3 regions of the Orrella marina genome follow, and region 3 is predicted to be linked to each of the others. Evidence: predicted binding sites of a transcription regulator. Region 3 holds the regulator's gene; each other region holds the start of a gene.
What was found. Region 3 encodes sigma-54, which starts transcription at its own class of promoters, with help from an activator protein. Its sites were predicted from a motif close to TGGCANGNAANCTGCTTT; they were not measured.

Region 1 (6,796 bases), 1.5 Mb from region 3:
GCCCCACTATCTTCCAGCATATGCAGCACTGCGTGCCAAGGTGTGTTCCCGTGCCCGTCATGGGCCAAGGCCACTCCAGACACGAAGAACCCTGCCAGCGCCCCAAAATAAGACCGCAACCCAGCAATAATCAGACCCATGATGAACTCCTTTGATAAATGAAACGGGAAAAGAAAACAGGCACTAGCAGCCACAGATGTGTGTTATCCGGATCAGATAATCGGATGGTGAACAGTGACCAGTTTGGTGCCATCCGGGAACGTGGCCTCTACCTGAATATCAGGAATCAACTCGGCCACCCCTGGCATCACCTGATCCCGCCTCAAAACCTCACGCCCCGATGCCATCAACTCGGCAACAGTTCTTCCGTCTCTAGCCCCCTCCAGAATGGCAGCCGTGATCAAGGCGATTGCCTCCGGAACATTCAGCTTTAGCCCACGCGCAAGCCGTCGCTCAGCCAGCAGGGCAGCAGTGAAGATCAGCAACTTGTCTTTCTCTCTAGGTGTCAGGTCCATGAAGATTCCGCTTGAAGGTCAGTACGTTGAAGTGTCGAGGTATCGAGGATCAAGATCATGGATATCAGGTCGCCCATAATCTCGGCGTATGAGGCTGGCGTCTGATCCAGCGTGGTCGCACCCAGTGCCACAGACGCTCGAACCGGCTGCGCAAGATCGAGGCACTGGCAAGCGATCGCATAACCAGTACACGAGGATGAATTCTTGAAAAGGCAATGTCAGGGTGCGTCTGCCTAGCCGCATCAAGCAGGTCGTCAGTCACAGGATCTGACGCGCTAGTGACCATCCACGCTGTCTGGCAACTGTCACACCCGGAAAATCCAAGTGGGGACTGAAACAGCGGATCCGAACCGCACAGACGCATACGATCAATCCATACCCGCTCCGGCCCGAATTGCAACTGCATCCGCTGATCAAACATTCCGGTCTCAAAGGACTCATCGCATCCTCTACGTCCAAAAATGAGCTGATCCCAACCGAACATCTGACCCTGGGGTCCTATATTCATGTCTATCAATGATCTGACCCGGGCCTGATCAAAGACAATTGTCTCTGCGGGCAACCACTCGAGAACACCCTGCACATCGAGTGCGATAGTTTGTGACGCCTGCTCCGATGAGCCAAACGCGCCATACCATTTAGTCGCCGCTGGTGTGAGAATCAGACCATGACTGTTGGCCTCGACCTGAACGTCTACGCAAAGATGATCCGAGCAGGCGATGCCGCCCGGCGGATGAATCATCACCGCATGACAACAGTCCTGACCTTCCGGATACAAGGCCTTCTGAATCCTGAGTGGGCCCACGTGTCGATGACGCAGTACGGTCTGGCGAACCCGTCTTTTGTCAGGCGACGAATCACCACCTGAGACACCAGGCGCGTGTGGCCGAACGTCGGGATTAACGTCGGGATTAACGTCAGCACGGGCGCTGAAACGCAATTCCAGAGCAGCACGCCAGCCGGTTGGTCCATCCTTGACTGATGCCGAAGCAGCGGCGGCCGCTGCATCATTACCCCCGTCGCGCACAGCCAGGATCCGCCGGTGGCTACGGCGATCGTCAGTCTCTGCACGAGTCAACGTTGTCAGCATCAGGAATCCCGCCATGTCTCAGATCAAACATGCTGAATATCATGCAAGTTTCATGCCAGCGGGATTCATTCAAGTGCACCCGGAGCGAGCCGTGAGAATTCAGGCACAGATCCGGTGCAAAATAAAGCAAGCTACCCAGAGTGGTGCAATATCGAGCACCACCCTGGAACACAATCCTGCTTCTGGAGCCTTCGGAATAAAAAAGCCCCAGAGCAGTGCCAAAGGCAAAGTTCCGGGGCTTGGTATAACAGAGGCATCGAGTCAAGGGGTATCGACCCGACGCTCGTCTGTTTACAGCGTGATCAGAGTCGCTCGGAAAGGACAGTCAGAATCCGCTTGCCAGTTGCGGTCGCATCCTGGACATTGTCAGGGTCGTAGACACGAACAATAGTCCTGTCACCGTCGGCTTGCAGGTTCAGACGATACAGTTGCGCGGGAGCCGGTGCTTCTGCACCGAACAGCTTGGCAAAGAACGATGGTTCTTCACGCGACTGTCCCGTGTCGGTATCCACATAACGCACGTAGAAGTTACCGGCAGAACGATCTCTGTCTTCAACTGCAAAGTTACCGGAATCAAGCGCCAGGCCAACGCGACGCCAGCTCTGATCAAAGCCGTCCTCAATCACAAACATGCCATCGGTGCTGATCAGGTTCTCGACGACCGGGGCCAGTTGCTGCTCCTGGGCGGACATCATCTTGCGACGCGCCTCTTCTGAGCTCTCTCCTAGAAACACCATCATACGGGCCAACATGGCAGCATTCAGGCCGGGATCCTCACGACCTCTATCCCAGCGAACCTGATCATCCTCGATTCCATAACGTTGCTCAACCATATGCTCGTGACTCACGTAAATCGCAGTACGATTCTCACCGTCACGCTCGAAAATGGTCCTGAACTTGTCACGTTCCCCGCTGTCGTATGCAGTCTCGAGCACTGAGCCAAGCAGTTGTCGCAACCAGGACTCCGGGATCTTTGCCCGGTTCTCGGCCCAGTTGGTAATCATGATGCCAGCTTTGGGATCAATCACTTCAAGGTTAAAGCCGTTCTCGTACCAGAACTCCTCAATCTTCGGAAACAGCGCACTTGGCGGACTGTCTACGATCAGCCAGCGAAGGTTGCCGTCACGCTTGACTTCGATGCCTGGATAGGTCGGCAACACAGCAACCTGAGTCAGCGCGGATGATCCACGCTGGTCAGCAGCACCGGTCTGGTTCTGAAACTGGCTGTAGGTCGTGACACCGGTTGCCGGCGCCCGATACCGCGGATCTGCGGCAGCCTGCGTCAAATCAGGAGGAATGCTCAGAGGGTCTGTGCGCACAACAGACTGGTAATCGACAGCGTTTTCTCCACCGAGGGTTTCTTTGACCGTCTGACAAGCTGACAGCGACACCGCCAGGCCCACCATACATGACACTTGCACTACCCGACCAATATGGCCGCCTGAAATTCTCATCACAGTAAATCTGCCTCCACCAACGCAGCCCGTAGGCCCTCATGAAACTGGGGACCCAACTCACACAGTGGCAGTCGAATACCACCCGAAATACGCCCCATCTGTGCCAGCGCCCACTTGACCGGGATTGGATTGCCTTCAACAAACAACAATTTATTGAGCTTTGCAAGCTTGCTGTTGAGCTCTCTCACGCGAACCAGATCACCCTCAAGCGCAGCAATGCAAAGCTCATGCATCGCGCGAGGAGCGATGTTGGCCGTCACTGAAATATTGCCACGTCCTCCAAGCAGAATCAGAGCTGCAGCGGTAGGGTCATCACCACTGATGACTTGAAATGAATCCGGCAGTTCCCGCATCAGCATGCCTAGACGGCCAATGTCACCCGTTGCATCCTTGATGCCAATGATGCCGGGCACCTGAGCCAGACGCACGATTGTCTCGCTGGACAGGTCTGCGACCGTGCGCCCAGGAACGTTATACAAAATAGTCGGAAGCCCGACCGCTTCCTGTATCGCCACGAAGTGGCGATACATCCCTTCCTGCGACGGTTTGTTGTAGTAAGGAACGACGGACAGACCAGCCTTGGCCCCCACGTTACTCGCGTGCTCGGCCAGATGGATCGCCTCAGCGGTTGAGTTGGCACCAACACCTGCAATAACCGGAATCCGCCCAGCAGCATGTTCGACCGCAATCTGGATCAACTCGGCATGCTCATCCATATCCACGGTCGGTGACTCGCCCGAGGTTCCCACCACGACCAGCGCATCGGTCCCCTCTCTGACATGCCAGTCAATTAAATTACGGTAGCCGTCCCGATCGAGGCTGCCATCTGGATGCATGGGTGTCACGAGTGCAACCATGCTTCCCCTGAACTGGGGATACTCTACTGCTTGAGTCGTATCGGAAGAATTCATTTCGGGTACCGGACAATAAGGACGAACGGACAGGCGGCAATTCGCCCGACCGGTAAATGTTGTTTACTAGTTTAACGGAACGAGCGCACTACGTGCAGTCCGGGGCATTCTATAGAAACATCTGCACAATCCAGTTACCGAATGCCAGAAACGGCTGCAGCAACGACCACAGCACACCGGTCACTAGCAACAGGATCAGGATCATCATGCCATACGGCTCAATCTTGCCATACTGCCACGCCAGATGGTTCGGCAAGAGGCTGAACACAACCCGTCCACCATCTAGCGGCGGAAGCGGAAAGAGGTTCAAGGCCATCAGGATCAGGTTGATCTGGATACCAACAATCGCCATCTGGAACCAGAAACTATCCATACCGGCGCCCCCCTCGAACATGAGCCGCAATCCTATTGCCCAGAGGATTGCCATAAACAGATTCGCACCGGGCCCGGCCAGCGCCACCCATAGCATGTCCTGTTTGGGTTTGCGTAACCGTCCAAAGTTGACAGGCACCGGCTTGGCCCATCCAAACAGAAGCGGCGGTCCTCCCATCATCTTCGACATGAGGAGAATACCCAACGGCACCAGAATAGTACCGACCGGATCAATGTGCGGAATCGGATTGAGCGTGACACGCCCTTCCTGCGTAGCAGTCGGATCCCCAAGCATTCTTGCCACATAACCATGCGCAGCTTCATGAAGCGTTATCGCAAAGATTACTGGCAATGCGTAAAGCGATATCGTCTGAATCAGATCACCCATGAATTACCTGGCATATATGCACCTTTCATTGTGCGTTACTCATTGCCTGCAACCTCTTGCCTTAAAGATGATTGCAGAGCACTCAAAACCCTTGTGAAAACACGACGCTTCTGTCATAGCGACACGGTTCATCTGCCTCTTTCTGACCGCCCGACTGGCTCCAGGGGATTGCCGCCTGGAGCCACACCTGGTCAACCCGGTGATTTCAACGCTCAGAGGGATGTTCGTCACGCCAGGCCGATTGTCGTCGGATCCCCCGCCCGAGCCGCTGAACTTCCGGAACAGATCCGGACAGATCTATCACGGTTGTCGGCTCCCAGGCACAGTTACCCGCATCAATCACTCCCTGCACCCGCTTGCCAAACTGTTGCATCACGTCTTCCGGATCAACCACCGGCGCTTCTTCACCAGGGGGAATGAGTGTTGTCGAGAGCAATGGCGTCGTTGACTGGGCCAACAGAGCCTGCAGTACTGCGTGCTCAGGTACTCGAATACCGATCGTCTTGCGTGACGGATGAGAAACCCGCTTGGGCACTTCGCGCGTTGCCTGCAGAATAAACGTCCAAGGTCCTGGTGTCGCCAGCTTGAGGAGCCTGTACTGGGCATTGTCGACTTTTGCGTAAAGACTGATGTCCGACAGGTCGCGACACAGAATCGTCAGATGATGACGAGAGTCCAGACCACGCAGACGTCGCATATGGTCGGCGGCATCTTTGTCATCGAGCCGTGCAACCAGTGCGTAACCTGAATCGGTCGGCGTGGCCAGGACGCCGCCCGATTCGATCATGTCGACAGCCTGGCCGATCAGCCGGGCCTGAGGATTGGTCGGATGAACCTGAAGTAAGTGACTCATTGAACACTCGGCTCAATAAAAGAATAGAAGAATGAAAAACGATGGCATGACATAACTCGCAGAAAAAGCATCGCAAGACGTCATTAGTCCTCAAACATACCACGTGCAGCATAGTAGCGGTTACAACACAAAGCAAACCGACCCTATGCTCATGGTCAATGAGCCAACACATTGTTTGCTTGATACATCTATGTGTGAGGAGATTGCACTCGACAATGCGATGTTGCCGTCCTTCGATGAGAGGACGCAGAACCAGACCCTGGACAGAACCCAGCCACAATTGCCCCTGCGTCCTGATTCAATGCGCATGAACGATGGTCCGGTCAACTCGAGCGTAGAGCCCTTTACCGTGTATGCATCACCAGAGTGAAACATCTGCGAGAAACCATCAAGATATTCCTTGCGACACACAACAAGCTCAACGCCAGACCATTGCGCTGGACCCAATCGGCGGTCGCGATTGTGGTTAGCGTGGATCACACAAGAAACCGGACAAACTTGACTAATTGAAACCAATTGAATTAACCAGTCAAATTACCAGTCAAGCAACTCAATATGCTTCCAGACCATCTGCCTGCAGGGCAATATTCCCAGGCAAATGATGTCTGCGGACCTGTGACAGAGCCTGGCTCCAACACGCAACTCAACAACACGTTACAATGTCCTTCGCAAGTACATATGCATGAAATGATGTCCCCGTAGCTCAACTGGATAGAGCACCCGCCTTCTAAGCGGGTGGTTGCGTGTTCGAGTCACGCCGGGGGCGCCATGATTACGCCTATACAGATCCTGATGCACGTATCTCCACTTCCATTTCTCTATGAGATTATGATGCGTGAATGGTGGGTGAAAGCACTCATAACTTAGCCAACTCGACCGAGAACGAAACGCATTTGCTAATCTGGTACGCAGTTTTTACGCACGAGATCATGCAAATGGACACGTTCAGAACAGCCAGCATATGACCGGACGCCTGTCTCTGGGTTCGAGACTGCACATCGGTCTCTGGGTTCGAGACTGCACATCGGCTTTGGACTCTGTCTCATTAAAACCAGCCTAACGCCGAAAGCGACTGACGCTCATTGCGACCACAAATACAGCAACAACGGGCAAGCACAAGTCCAGCAGAGCATCTGGTGACCATCGCCAGAAGTCGAAAGCCTCATAGCCTGCAAGCCTGCTCGGTTCGCCAAGCTTGTATTCACGCTGT
Region 2 (6,796 bases), 2.1 Mb from region 3:
CAGGATGTCCCAGCGACCACCATAGCTAGCCGCAATTGTCAGGTGAAGCTGATTATTGTGTTCAGTACGCTTCTCGGCGTTATGGATACTCTGGATCAGACGCGGCTCGAACTTGGAGATGTCGCCAATCACACGCAAACGCACGCCCTGCGAGTCGAGCTGGGTGACCTCCCTCTCGAGTGCCTGCATGAACAGCTTCATCAGTACGCCGACTTCTTCTTGCGGGCGACGCCAGTTCTCCGAGCTGAACGCGAACAGCGTCAGGTACTGAACGCCAGCCTCCCCGCAAGCCTGGACTGTTCGCCGGACACTCTGAACCCCTCGCATATGGCCAGCAGTGCGAGGAAGGTGGCGTGCCTTGGCCCAGCGTCCATTGCCGTCCATGATGATGGCAACGTGCCGGGGCACCTTGTTTGAGAATGTTGGCTTGCTCGCAACCTTCAAATCGGAAAAATCCTCAGACCGTCATGATTTCAGCTTCTTTCTGGGCAACCAGCTTGTCGATCTCGGCAACATACTGGTCGGTGAGCTTCTGAATACGATCCTGAGCCCTTCTTTCGTCGTCTTCGGAAATTTCCTTGTCCTTGACGAGACGTTTGAGGGCCTCGTTTGCATCGCGCCGCTGGTTGCGCACAGCAATCTTGGTGTCCTCGCCCTCGCCTCGTACAACCTTGGTGAGGTCGCGTCTGCGCTCTTCTGTCAGCGCTGGCATCGGCACGCGAATCGAATCGCCCATTGCCTGCGGATTCAAACCGAGATCGGAATCGCGAATCGCTTTGTCGACTATGTTGGCCATATTTTTTTCCCATACCTGCACGTTCAGGGTACGTCCGTCGAGCAAAGTGACGTTGGCGACCTGGTTCAAAGGCGTGGGAGAGCCGTAGTACTCGACCTCAATGTGGTCTAGCAATCCGGTTGATGCACGCCCAGTGCGGATCTTGGCAAGACTCGACTTCAGGGCTTCGATCGACTTGCCCATCTTGGTGTCGGTGGATGACTGAATTTCGTTGATGCTCATAGGGATCCTACCTTATACGTGAACGAGTGTGCCCTCATCCTCACCGTCGATGGCTCTTTGCAAAGCACCATGCTTGTTGATGGAGAACACACGAATCGGCAATTTCTGGTCGCGACACAATGCAAAGGCTGTCGCGTCCATCACTTCAAGCCGCCGGGCAATCACCTCGTCAAAACTGATGCGAGAGTAACGCGTGGCGGACGGGTCTTTGTTGGGGTCGGCGCTGTAGATACCGTCGACTTTAGTGGCCTTGAGAACAATCTCGGCACCCATCTCGGCCCCCCGCAAGGCAGCGGCGGTGTCGGTTGTAAAGAACGGATTACCCGTACCCGCCGCAAAAATGACGACCTTGCTCTCTTCGAGATAGCGCAAAGCCTTGGGGCGAATGTAAGGCTCGACGACCTGCTCGATCTTGAGAGCGGACTGAACCCGGGCGTCGACCTTTTGATGTTTGAGTGCGTCTTGCAGAGCGAGCGCATTCATGACCGTGGCCATCATGCCCATGTAGTCAGCCGTGGCTCGATCCATTCCCTGCGCACCGGGAGCAACCCCGCGGAAAATGTTACCCCCGCCGATGACGATAGCGAGTTGAACCCCCAGGCGGACCACCGAACTGACTTCTTCAGTCATTCGCACAATAGTGCTGCGATTAATTCCGTACGAATCCTCTCCCATGAGCGCTTCGCCGGACAGTTTCAACAAAACACGCTTGTGTCGCTGGGCGGGCATGATGTTTCCTATAACAATGGCTGGTTTGGTGGACAGACAGCCTGAACGGCTTGTGCCGGTGACTGTCAATCTTGTTTAATCTTCAATTTTGCGTGAAGTACAACGGTAAGTGAACGATGGTCAAAGGAGAAAGGTAATCGAGCCTGACGATGAATCTGGCTTGCAGGACCCGCTCTTGCAGATTGACTCACTGCAATGAGTCCTGACTTTCCTGAACCGCAGAACCCCCGAAGTTTAAACGATTCGAACGCATCAGTAATAGCCACAGTGGTCATCGCCAGATCGCATGGTTTTTTACATCTCGCCCGGACCCGGTCTTGCGTCATTGTCGGCCGAGAGTGGCTGTCCGATAACCTTCAACCCAAAAAAAACCGAGTCGGCTCATAAACAAGAACCGGCTCGGCTTCGGACCGACAGTCAGCAATCAGGCGTTACCAGCAGCCGTTGCAGCCACTTCCGCGGCAAAGTCAGTGACTTTCTTCTCGATGCCTTCGCCCACGACAAACAGTTCAAATGCCTGAACCGATGCCCCTTTTTCTTTGAGCATCTGAGCAACCGACTGCTTGTCGTTCTTGACGAACGGTTGTGACAGCAGAGCCACTTCCTTCAGGAACTTCTGAACCGAGCCTTCGACCATCTTCTCAACGATCTCGGCCGGCTTGCCCGATTCAGCCGCCTTCTGGCGCGCAACTGAGCGCTCAGCTTCTTTGTCTGCATCCGGAACACCCTGCTCGTCAATCGCGCGTGGCTTGGAAGCGGCGATGTGCATTGCGACGTCCTTGCCGACTTCGTCACCACCTTTGATGTCGACCAGCACGCCAATCTTGCCACCGTGAACGTAGCTGCTCAGGCCGTGCTCGGAAGCCAGGCGCTTGAAGCGGCGAACCGCGATGTTCTCGCCAATCTTTCCAACGAGAGCCGTGCGGGTGGATTCGACCGTACCGTCGCCCATTGCCAGTTCGGATAGCGTGGCAACGTCAGCGGGGTTCTGGGTTGCGACCAGGTCAGCGATTGACTGGACAAAGTTGATGAAGTCCTCGTTCTTCGCGACGAAGTCGGTTTCGCAGTTGACTTCAACAATTGCGCCAGTCTTGCCGTCGGACTGGATGCTGATGCCGACCAGACCTTCAGCGGTCACTCGGCTTGCTGCCTTGCTGGCCTTGCTGCCAAGCTTGACTCGCAGAATCTCTTCTGCACGCGCCAGGTCGCCCTCGGCTTCGGTCAAAGCTTTCTTGCACTCCATCATGGGTGCGTCGGTCTTTTCACGCAAGGTCTTGACCATTGCTGCGGTGATTTCAGCCATATCTACTCCGTCTTGTGACATGCCCGCCTGGCCGGGTTGCTGGCTGGCATGTGCGTTAATTCAATTTCTGCATCAAGTTCATTGGCGTCACCAGTTATGGTGACTGGCATCCGGCTTTCTGAGCCAGATGCCAGGCTAGAGGCCTGGTCAGGCCTTCTCGCCACCGTCTTCCTGGACTTCAACGAACTCTTCGCCTTCCTGGATAGCTTCGATGACACCGTTGACGGCTTGCTCACGGCCTTCAAGGACGGCGTCTGCCATGCCTGCTGCGTACAAGGTGATGGCTTTGGCAGAGTCGTCATTGCCCGGAATGACATGATCAATGCCGTCAGGCGAGTGGTTGGTGTCAACGACCGCGACAACAGGAATGCCGAGTGTCTTGGCTTCTGCGACAGCAATCTTGTGGTAACCGACGTCGATCATGAAAATCACATCGGGCAGACCGTTCATGTCCTTGATGCCGCCGATCGATTTGTTGAGCTTGTCCATCTCGCGAGTGAACAGCAGTGCCTCTTTCTTGGGCATGCGCTCGAGACCACCATCGGCGGCCAGCGTTTCCATTTCCTTAAGACGCTTGATTGAGCTTCTGACCGTCTTGAAGTTGGTCAGCATGCCACCGAGCCAGCGGCTATCAACGAAAGGCATGCCGCAACGAGCTGCTTCGCTAGCAATGATCTCGCGAGCGGCGCGTTTGGTCCCGACAAACAGAACGGTGCCGTTCTTGGCAGCAACCGAGCGCACAAACTTTGCAGCGTCGGCGAATTTCTCGACGGATTTCTCGAGGTTGATGATATGGATCTTGTTGCGCTGACCAAAGATGTAAGGAGCCATCTTGGGGTTCCAGTAGCGCGTCTGGTGTCCGAAGTGGACGCCAGCTTCCAGCATTTCACGCATCAATGACATGAATAAATCTCCGAGGGTTAGGTCTTGCAATGTGTCTGCACCGAAGGCCGGGTTAAGTCAGGTGAAACCGGCAGCATTCAGCACCCTGGTGACGCATTACGCTATTTGATCCGGCCTGAAGGCTGTTATCCTGACGGGGATGCATGCACAGGATCCCGGATCTCGAAGAGATTTCGGAAAGCTTGCGATGACACCCTTGATGCCGGGAAAGACGGCCAACTTTGTCGGACCGGACCGCGAATTTCCGCGTTACGAATCGTGTTTCTCTGACCCGGTTTTACGGAAAGCCTATAATTCTAACCTTTTTACGGGTTTCTACTCAACTGCCTTATGCCATTGGTCACCGACCCCTCCGATCTGGACAAGATGCGCGCTGCATGCCGTGACGCAGCCAAAGTACTTGATTACCTCACTCCCTTCGTCAAACCGGGCGTCACGACCGGCGAACTTGACCGTCTGACGGTTGAGTACATCACTGATGAACTCAAGGTCAAATCGGCCACCATCGGATATGCGCCGCCTGGTTATCCACCGTTTCCTGGTGCCATCTGTACTTCGGTGAATCATCAGGTGTGTCACGGCATACCGGGTGACCGGGTACTCAAGGCGACCGATATCGTCAACATTGATGTCACCATCATCAAGGACGGCTGGTTTGGTGACACGAGTCGAATGTATTACGTCGGGGAACCGTCAATCCAGGCCAGGCGTCTGACCGAAACAACGTTTGACTGCATGTGGCTTGGGATCATGCAGGTCAAGCCAGGCAAAACGCTTGGCGATATCGGGCATGCAATTCAGAAACATGCCGAATCGCTCGGTTTCTCGGTCGTCAGAGAGTTTTGTGGGCACGGTATTGGCCGCAAGTTTCACCAGGATCCCCAGATTCTGCATTACGGACGCCCGGGATCGGGTCAGGTGCTCGAGCCCGGCATGATCTTTACCATTGAGCCAATGATCAACGCCGGCAAACGTGATATCCGACAGCTTGGCGATGGCTGGACCGTGGTCACTCGAGATCACAGCCTCTCAGCACAGTGGGAACATTCTGTCCTCGTCACGGAGACTGGTCACGAGGTTCTGACCATTTCGGACAACATGCCGGCACCACCCGAGTGGGCGAACACGGGTGTCAGCGCTGCCTGATCAGGCAGCGCTGAACACAGATTCTCTGCAATCGACCGGAAGGTGTCGGGACAGCCGGATTTTCTCCAGAATGTCGACATCCTTCTGCCCCGGTACTCAAGCGTGCTGCACGAGTAGTTGTCGCAGGTGCTGTGAGCGGGTTGCCTGACGATGGTGAAATGGATGAAGTGGGTGGAGATCATGGCGTGAAATTTGTTTGTGCGGAGAAATCATGAGCGTGTCTGCGATCCCGACAGTCGTGTCTTCATCGGTCAGAACCGTCGCACAGATCAGAGATGATCTGAAGCAGAGTCGTGAGACTGCGATCGCGGCTTACCGGGAGCGAGGTAACGCAGACCGACTCCTGCATGATCTGCGACGCGCTACTGACGAGGCACTACGTGCCCTGCTGCGTCTGCATCCGCTTCCTCGACACGCCGCCCTGACAGCAGTGGGTGGGTACGGTCGTGGCGAACTCTACCCCTATTCGGATGTTGATCTGCTGATTCTCCTTAGCCAAGCACCGACACAGCAGGAAGAGTCCTTGCTGGGTGAGCTGGTCGCTTCACTATGGGACTTGGGCATCGAACCCGGATACAGCGTCCGGACCATTGATCAGTGTCTTGAGGAGGCTCGCGCCGACATCACGGTCGAGACATCGCTGCTGGAGACGCGCTACATCGCCGGGCGGCGTTCGCTGGTCAAGCAGTTTGACAAAACGATGTTTGCCCAACTCGATGCCCGTGCTTTTTTCAGAGCCAAGCTCGCCGAGATGCGGCAGCGTCACGTGCGTTTTCAGGAGACGCCCTACGCGCTTGAGCCCAACTGCAAGGAGTCGCCTGGTGGCCTGAGAGACTTGCAGGTGATTCGCTGGATGGCGCGTGCAGCCGGCTTCGGTAGCAGCTGGGCCCAGATCGCCCGTAGCGGCGTTCTGACCAACCAGGAGGCGCGTGATCTTCGCCGGGCAGAGCTCGCGTTCAAGCGTCTGCGCATAGAGCTGCATTTGCTGACCAACCGGCGCGAGGACCGACTGTTGTTCGATTTACAGCATAGCCTGGCGCAAGCCTACCGGATCCAGCCGAAAACGACACGGCGTGCCAGTGAGATCCTCATGCAGCGATACTACTGGGCAGCCCGATTGGTGACCCAGCTCAACACAGTGCTGGTGGAAAGTCTGCAGGCAGAACTGTTCCCGGTGGGGCGTGACAAGGCTGTTGCGCTCGACACGTATTTCTACAACCTGCAGGGACGTCTGGACATTGACGATGATCAGGTTTTCAACAAGCAGCCTGAGCTGCTTCTCAAAGCGTTTCTGATCGTCCAGCAACACCCCGAGATCACGGGCATGTCCCCGCGGACCTTGCGCGCCATCTGGCATGCCCGCTGGCGCGTGGATGCCAGGTTCCGGCAGAACCCGGTCAACAAACAGGCATTTCTGAGCATTCTGCAGCAGCCACAGGGCATCGTGCACGCCTTGCGCCGCATGACCATGCTGAACATCTTGCCGCGCTATCTGCCCGTGTTTCGTCGCGTGGTTGGACAGATGCAGCACGATCTGTTTCACGTTTACACAGTCGATCAGCACACTTTGCAGGTGGTGCGCAATCTGCGTCGCTTCACCATGCCTGAGCACGCACAGGAGTACCCGCTGTGTTCCAAGCTGATCGCCAACCTTGATCGCCACTGGCTGCTTTATGTGGCGGCTCTGTTTCATGACA
Region 3 (6,796 bases):
TCTGTTGCACGCGAGTCGATAACGGGCTCTGGCCGAGTCTGTGGTGTGTCAGCGTCGCGCATGTTGAACGAGGGTGGCTTGCTTGCAGAAGCCAGCGCAAGCGCCTGTGCCTGTGCCATCGCAAGTTTGCGTACCCGCCCCGAACCAAGCTGCTGACGCGTGGTGATCAGATCGCCGACCGTGACCGGGTCCGCGCTCTCGTCCCAGACCCAGCGAAGTACCTGGATGCCTTCCACCGAGAGTGTGTTTGCGAGTCTCTGTACATCTGCAACGGGCACCAGGACGGTTCGGGAACGTTTCTGGCTGTTGATCAGCCAGGTGCGCGTGACTGAAAGTACAATCAGACTCAGAATGGCGACCACACCCCACCAAAGGTATGGGTTGATATCGGTCATGATCCTGACGAACTCAGGTCCCAGGGACTTTAGACCGTCGTAGCGAATCATCCCGCCCAGCCGCAATATTTGCTGGGCAATCCAGACCCAGATGATGACGACTGCAGCGATGACACCCGCCTGTAACAGGCGGGTGGGCAGCAGAAGTTTTCTGATGGTGGTGCTCAGGGACCGGGTATCGTCCCGGCTTGTGGTCGATCGGCTATTTGTTTGCATCGGATTAATTCACTAATGAGTCGTCAGTCTCTCGAGCTTCGCATGGGTCAGCATTTGACGCTGACCCCCGCATTGCAGCAGTCTATACGATTGTTGCAACTTTCTACGCTCGATCTTGAACTTGAGGTGGCACGGGCCCTTGCAGAGAACCCTCTGCTTGACACGCCGGAGCCGTCTGAAGCCGCAGATACCGGAACGGACGGCAATGACATACCCGTGCAGACCATTGAGGCCGAACCATCGCCACAAACGGCAGCCGAGACGCCCGCAGGCGGTTTGCGACGTGAGCGCGATGATGAGCAACTCGAACGACCTGAGTCTGCGGGTGAGATATCCTTGCGCGAGCACTTGTTACAACAACTGGGGACGACCCATGTCAGCGAACGCGATGCCGCGCTGGTGTCGTTGCTGATCGACGATCTGAACGATGACGGCATGATGGAGTCCTCATTGCCAGAAGTGCTGTCCATGCTGGATCCGCAAACCGGTGTTGAACTGGATGAGCTTGCTGCTGCGCTGCGGCTGCTTCAGTCCTTCGATCCGCCGGGTGTTGGTGCACGGGATTTGTCCGAGTGTCTGCTGCTGCAACTGGAACAACCGGATCTCGCCGTGTTGCCGGTGTTCGCCGATGAACAGGTGCTTGCGCTGGGCCGGGAGATTTGCCAGCATCACCTTGACACGCTGGCAACGGGTAATCTTGGCCGTTTGCGCGAACAGCTTGACTGCCCTGCTGACTTGTTGCAACAAGCCTGTACAGGCATACGGCGCCTGAACCCCCGTCCCGCAAGCCAGTGGACACGTCCAGCCGCTGATTTTGCTGTGCCCGATGTGATTGCGCGACGAACTGCCAAGGGGTGGCAGATCCAGCTCAATGAGTCAGTGGTTCCTAAATTGTGTATCAACGAAGTCTATGCCCAGGCGCTTGGCTCAGCCCGAAGCGGTGAGCACACTGCCTTGCACGGGCAGTTGCAGGAAGCAAGATGGCTGATTCGCAACGTGTCGCAGCGATTCGAGACAATCATGCGAGTTTCTCAGGCGATTGCCGACCACCAGCAAGCGTTCTTTGATGAGGGATGGGGAGCCATTCGTCCCCTGACGTTGCGAGAAATTTCTGGAGAACTAGGGTTGCATGAGTCGACGGTTTCCAGAGCGACTACTCAGAAGTTCATGCTGACACCGTTTGGGACGGTGGAGCTCAAGCGATTTTTTGGGGGCGGATTAAGTACCGAGGGTCGGGAGGCTACATCCTCGACGGCTGTCCAGAGCAGAATCAAAGGGTTCATTCAGTCCGAGGATCGTGCCAAACCTCTTTCGGATGCACAGTTGGTCAAACTGCTTGAGGAGCAGGGCATCACGATTGCCCGGCGGACCGTGGCGAAGTATCGGGAACAGATGCGTATTCCGACGGCATCACTGCGTAAGTCCCAGGCATCGATTGTCTGAGCAAGGAAGGCGGTAGGTGACACCGGTCCAGACGTCGTAACAAGGCCGTGACGGCCTCACGACGGGAACGACAGGGGTCAGAGAGCTTGCAAGGTGAGTGACCCGCCTTGTCAGGCACCACCGCCAGAGGGACCAAAACCCTGCTGGGCCGGGCAGTGGCGGTAACGTCCCCAGGCATTGTTCGGCCCACAAAACCGCTGGCGAGCCTGCTCGATACATCCCGGCCGACTGAAAAAGCCAACCGAGTCGCAGGCACGGATTGCCTCATCAAGTGCTTGCTGCCAGTTGCCAGGAGCCGAGCCACCCTGTGTGTTGCCGCTTCCCCCCTGCTGTCTGGCAATGTCTCCGACCCGATCATTCGCGGAAGATCCACCGCCGCCCTGCGTGACGTCTAAGGTCGCAATGTCTGAAGAACCGTCACTGAGTCCGGCACCCGCTTGATTGAGCACATCAGCGATAGTGAAACTCTGACTGCCGATCGCCAGTGACACCATCGGATCGAGGTTCGAGTCAAACAGAGAGACAGCCTGAATTTCCCACATTGGCTGAATCCGGTTCTGTGGAACGCCGAGCGTGCCGTCAGTTAGCGGCTGCGGCGCAATGCCGGCAAGGGGCCGACCAGATGCGTCCAGAACCTGCTCAGTATTCAGTCCTGCGTTTGTGCGTGTACCTTCGTCGACAACAGGCGCTTCGCTGACCAGCCAGTTGCCCACGACCATTCCCGCCAGAGCAGAACCGGCCATGCAGAACACCACAAAGAAAATCAGGAATCGCCAGGACATCTTGGAACATCAACGTTAATAGGTGCGGGCTTTACGCCTGTCAGCATGAAGCAAGGGGACCTGCCGAGGGTCAGAATCAGCCCGCCTGATCAAACACTTTGCCACCGTGTTCACGCATTGTATGAAACTGGATCTGCGGATACCGCTCTTGTGCAACCCGTAGCTGGGCAACAGATGATGCCAGAAACGCGGGCGCATCAACAACATCGTAGGCGATATTTGCCATGTTTGCATCCAGGAACTTGCGCAATTCCTTCGAGTCTTCTGCCGAAACCCACCGAGCCAGACTGTACCTTGACGGCATCATCCGGGCTTCGACACCGTATTCTGTTTTAAGGCGATGGGCAACGACCTCAAACTGCAGGACCCCCACTGCGCCAAGCAGCATCGCCCCGCCCGCAGCCTCTGGCCTGAAGACCTGGATGGCACCTTCCTCACCGAGTTGCGTCAGCCCTACCCGCAACTGCTTGGTTCGCAACGGATCTTTGACTTCAACTGCCTGGAAGAGCTCAGGCGCAAAGAAGGGTAACCCGGTGAAGTGCAGTGTCTCGCCTTCGGTCAGCACGTCGCCCAGGTGCAGTATGCCGTGGTTGGGAATGCCGATGATATCTCCGGCGACCGCGTCTTCAACCAGTTCGCGACGTTGCGACAGAAATGACACCACATTGTTGGGTCGAATGTCTTTGCCGGTGCGACTCACACGTAACTTCATACCGCGTGTGAAGCGTCCCGAACTGACCCGCACGAAAGCGACGCGGTCTCGATGGGCAGGATCCATGTTGGCCTGAACCTTGAAAACCACCCCGGTGAACTTGGGTTCATCAGGCTCGACGGTGCGCTCTAGCGCTTTGCGGGGACCGGGGGAAGGAGCCATCTCGACTAAAGTGTCGAGGACTTCCTGCACCCCGAAGTTGTTGATGGCCGAGCCGAAGAGAACGGGCGTCTGCCTGCCGTCCAGGAACGCTTGACGGTCAAGGGTCGGGGAAGCCTCCCGGATGAGCTCGATTTCATCGAGTGCCTGAACCCAGGACTCGTTGAAGCGGTTGCCGATCTCGGGATTGTCCAGACCCTCGATGAAAGCCTGATCGGATTCGTCAAACTTGTTCCGGCCTGCCCGGAACAAGCGCATTCGGTCGTGCCGGATATCGAACACGCCACCAAACGCCTTGCCCATGCCAACAGGCCAGGTCAGGGGTACCGCATCCATCTTGAGATGAGACTCGACTTCGGCAATTAGATCCAGTGGCTGCTTGACCTCTCGATCGAACTTGTTGATGAAGGTGATGATGGGTGTCTGGCGGGCGCGACAGACCTCAAGCAACCGCAATGTCTGAGGTTCGACACCGTTGGCGCCGTCGATCACCATCAGTGCCGCGTCGACCGCAGTCAGTACGCGGTACGTGTCTTCCGAGAAGTCTTGGTGACCGGGGGTGTCGAGAAGATTGATTACGCAATCCTGGTACTCGATCTGCATCACCGATGAGGCCACCGAGATGCCGCGTTGTTTCTCGATTTCCATCCAGTCTGAGGCGGCGTGGCGTGAGGCTTTGCGTGCCTTGACGCTGCCAGCGATCTGAATGGCACCCGCAAACAGCAGAACCTTCTCGGTCAGTGTTGTTTTACCTGCGTCTGGGTGGGAGATGATGGCGAAGGTGCGTCTGCGTCTGACTTCATCTGCGACCGATTCTTGGGACATAAGGGGGTCCTGATCTGTTCTGGCTAACTGGGTTGGCGGTGGCGATTGACGACCGGCGTTGATGACAGACACTGAGCCAAAGCCCAAGGCCCAAGGCCCAAAGGCAGGGTAACCTTCTGGCTGGCCAGCTCTGCGGGCTGTCTGGAGAGAGCAGGTGATCAACAGGCCTGACGCTGGATCCATTCCGGAGGTTCGCCGTCTAAAATGACTGTGAGCGGTGAGGATGCACTTAACCATTCAGGTCGGTGGGCGTCATACTCAGTTGATCTCATCACTGAGACGGCAAAGATCGGGTACAGGACAGGCATATTCGGCCCACCCGCACACTCTTTTTCAAGCACCTGATGATCTGGTAAGCAGGGCTACCTGAACGTGCAACTGGCACAACACCGGATGTGGTCCAGATTGTCACCATAGACCGTCAATGAAAGTCCGGATTTTAGCACCGCCCAGCTCTTGCTGAGAGTTTGACGCCGGATGCACGACGCTACGCAGAATATCAGCCTGACGGCGGTCAGCAGAAACAGGATTCCCGGTTTGCCTTCAGCAGGCTCTGGCAGATGCCATCACAGAGACTCGGCATTGGCCACCCTGTCTGTGTTCGCGTCCGGTCAACGCATGAGTGGGACGATCAGGTATGTTGATTTGCATCAATGAAAATCGGAGCGCACCAGAAATGACAAAGGCGAACAAGTGGTTTTGCGTTTATCGTTAAAGCTGTAGAGGAACGTCTGTTGAAATGATCGCTGTTGTGGCGATCTGAGTGTTCACAGATAGCAACGTAAAGTTAATCGAACAGGTGGGCGAACAGATGTGCGCACGTCTGTTCAAGTAGAAGGCTTTCATTCGTGTCACATTCATCGCAGCGCTCAGATGTCCGCATGGCTTTGACCTGGATCGGCACACTGGCTGTTGTGCTTGTCTTGCTCCTGCTCCTGCCGGCACCCGAAATGAGTCGTGGGCTGGCTTCCTACGTTCCGTTGCACACGATTCTGGAAGTGCTGGCGATCAGTGTTGGCGCCATGATATTCGCGGTGTCCTGGAGCACCCAGAGTTACGCACGTGCCGCCAGACTGGCGATCCTGGGTGTGTTTGTGCTGGGTGTGAGCATCCTGGATCTGCTACACGCCCTCTCATATCAGGGTATGCCGGATTTTGTGACGCCTAGCGATCCGGAGAAAGCGATCAATTTCTGGCTTGCAGCGCGGTTTATGCTTGCGCTAGGACTGTTGCTGGTTGCGTGGGTTCCGCATTCCGCAGACGCCTGGCTAGGCAGACAGTCACGCTATCTCTGGCTCGGATTGATCACCCCGGTTCTGGTGGTGGTTTCAGTGTTGCTGCTGTTCTTTCCGCAGTACCTGCCCCGCACTTTCATCGAAGGCAGCGGGCTGACAGACTTCAAGCTTTACTTTGAGTATGTGCTGGTTGTTTTGTATCTCCTGGCAGCGTTTGGATTTTATCGCCATGCCGGACATGGCTGTCATCTAAGCGCGGCCAACCTCGCCGCAGCGAGTGTCATCTTTGCGATGAGTGAGTATCTCCTCACACTCTACGCAGATGTCACGGACGTCTTCAACCTGATGGGGCACATCTTCAAGATCGCCGGATTTGCCTTTCTGTACCGGGGGGTGTTTGTACGTCTGGTGCACCAACCGTTTCAGGAACTTGAGCAAGCCCGGTCAAGTCTCGAACTCACAATTGATACTTTGCCTGACCAGTTGATCGAAGTTGATCGAGACGGCACTTTGCAGAAGGTGCATTCAGGAGAAGGCGCAGGCACGCATTTCAAACGCTTCACCAAGGGACTCAAGCCGCAGGACCTGTTGCCAGGTGACCAGGTACAGCGTGTGCTGGATGCCTTGAAGTTTGCCCAGGCTGCAGGTGGTGCACGCAATATACGGATTGAGTTGCCAACAGAGGATGCAGTCCGGCATCTGGATTTGTCCATTTCGCGCAAGCCCCATCCAGATGGTGCTGCACCTTCCTTTCTGGTGCTGGTCAGGGACATGACCGAAGCAGTCGAGCAGCAGCAACGCCTGGCATTAGAGGCACGGGTCAACGCGCTATTGCTTGGGCTGGAAGAGCATGAATCGATCAACAATGAGCAGACGTATCTGCAGATGGCCACAGAAGGTGTTCTGAATATTTCCGCTAGTCAGTTCGCTTTCATTCATTTGCTTGATCGTCAGGAACAGGTGGTCCAGACGATCACGAGCGCGACTAGACTGACGGGGTTGGCTGATTCGAAGGGAGTGACCGGTGAA

Region 1: a site for sigma-54 is predicted at 1,646-1,663, ahead of DBV39_RS07775 (urease accessory protein UreD). Genes of this name have one in related genera too.
Region 2: a site for sigma-54 is predicted at 5,281-5,298, ahead of DBV39_RS05285 ([protein-PII] uridylyltransferase). Genes of this name have one in related genera too.

The regions. Positions count from the first base shown of each region.
Region 1 covers NZ_CP028901.1:1,736,988-1,743,783, forward strand. The annotation lists gene DBV39_RS07765 (hypothetical protein) at 1-140, opposite strand, end outside; gene DBV39_RS07770 (urease subunit gamma) at 213-515, opposite strand; gene DBV39_RS07775 (urease accessory protein UreD) at 580-1,605, opposite strand; gene bamC (outer membrane protein assembly factor BamC) at 1,908-3,059, opposite strand; gene dapA (4-hydroxy-tetrahydrodipicolinate synthase) at 3,059-3,973, opposite strand; gene DBV39_RS07790 (site-2 protease family protein) at 4,083-4,733, opposite strand; gene DBV39_RS07795 (L-threonylcarbamoyladenylate synthase) at 4,939-5,586, opposite strand; gene DBV39_RS07800 (hypothetical protein) at 5,762-5,956, shown strand; tRNA gene DBV39_RS07805 (tRNA-Arg) at 6,279-6,355, shown strand; gene DBV39_RS07810 (hypothetical protein) at 6,643-6,796, opposite strand, start outside.
Region 2 covers NZ_CP028901.1:1,189,792-1,196,587, reverse strand. The annotation lists gene uppS (polyprenyl diphosphate synthase) at 1-384, opposite strand, end outside; gene frr (ribosome recycling factor) at 458-1,018, opposite strand; gene pyrH (UMP kinase) at 1,031-1,747, opposite strand; gene tsf (translation elongation factor Ts) at 2,172-3,050, opposite strand; gene rpsB (30S ribosomal protein S2) at 3,198-3,953, opposite strand; gene map (type I methionyl aminopeptidase) at 4,284-5,099, shown strand; gene DBV39_RS05285 ([protein-PII] uridylyltransferase) at 5,311-6,796, shown strand, end outside.
Region 3 covers NZ_CP028901.1:3,266,237-3,273,032, forward strand. The annotation lists gene DBV39_RS14905 (hypothetical protein) at 1-611, opposite strand, end outside; gene rpoN (RNA polymerase factor sigma-54) at 627-2,054, shown strand; gene DBV39_RS14915 (hypothetical protein) at 2,165-2,836, opposite strand; gene DBV39_RS14920 (peptide chain release factor 3) at 2,913-4,532, opposite strand; gene DBV39_RS14925 (EAL domain-containing protein) at 5,414-6,796, shown strand, end outside.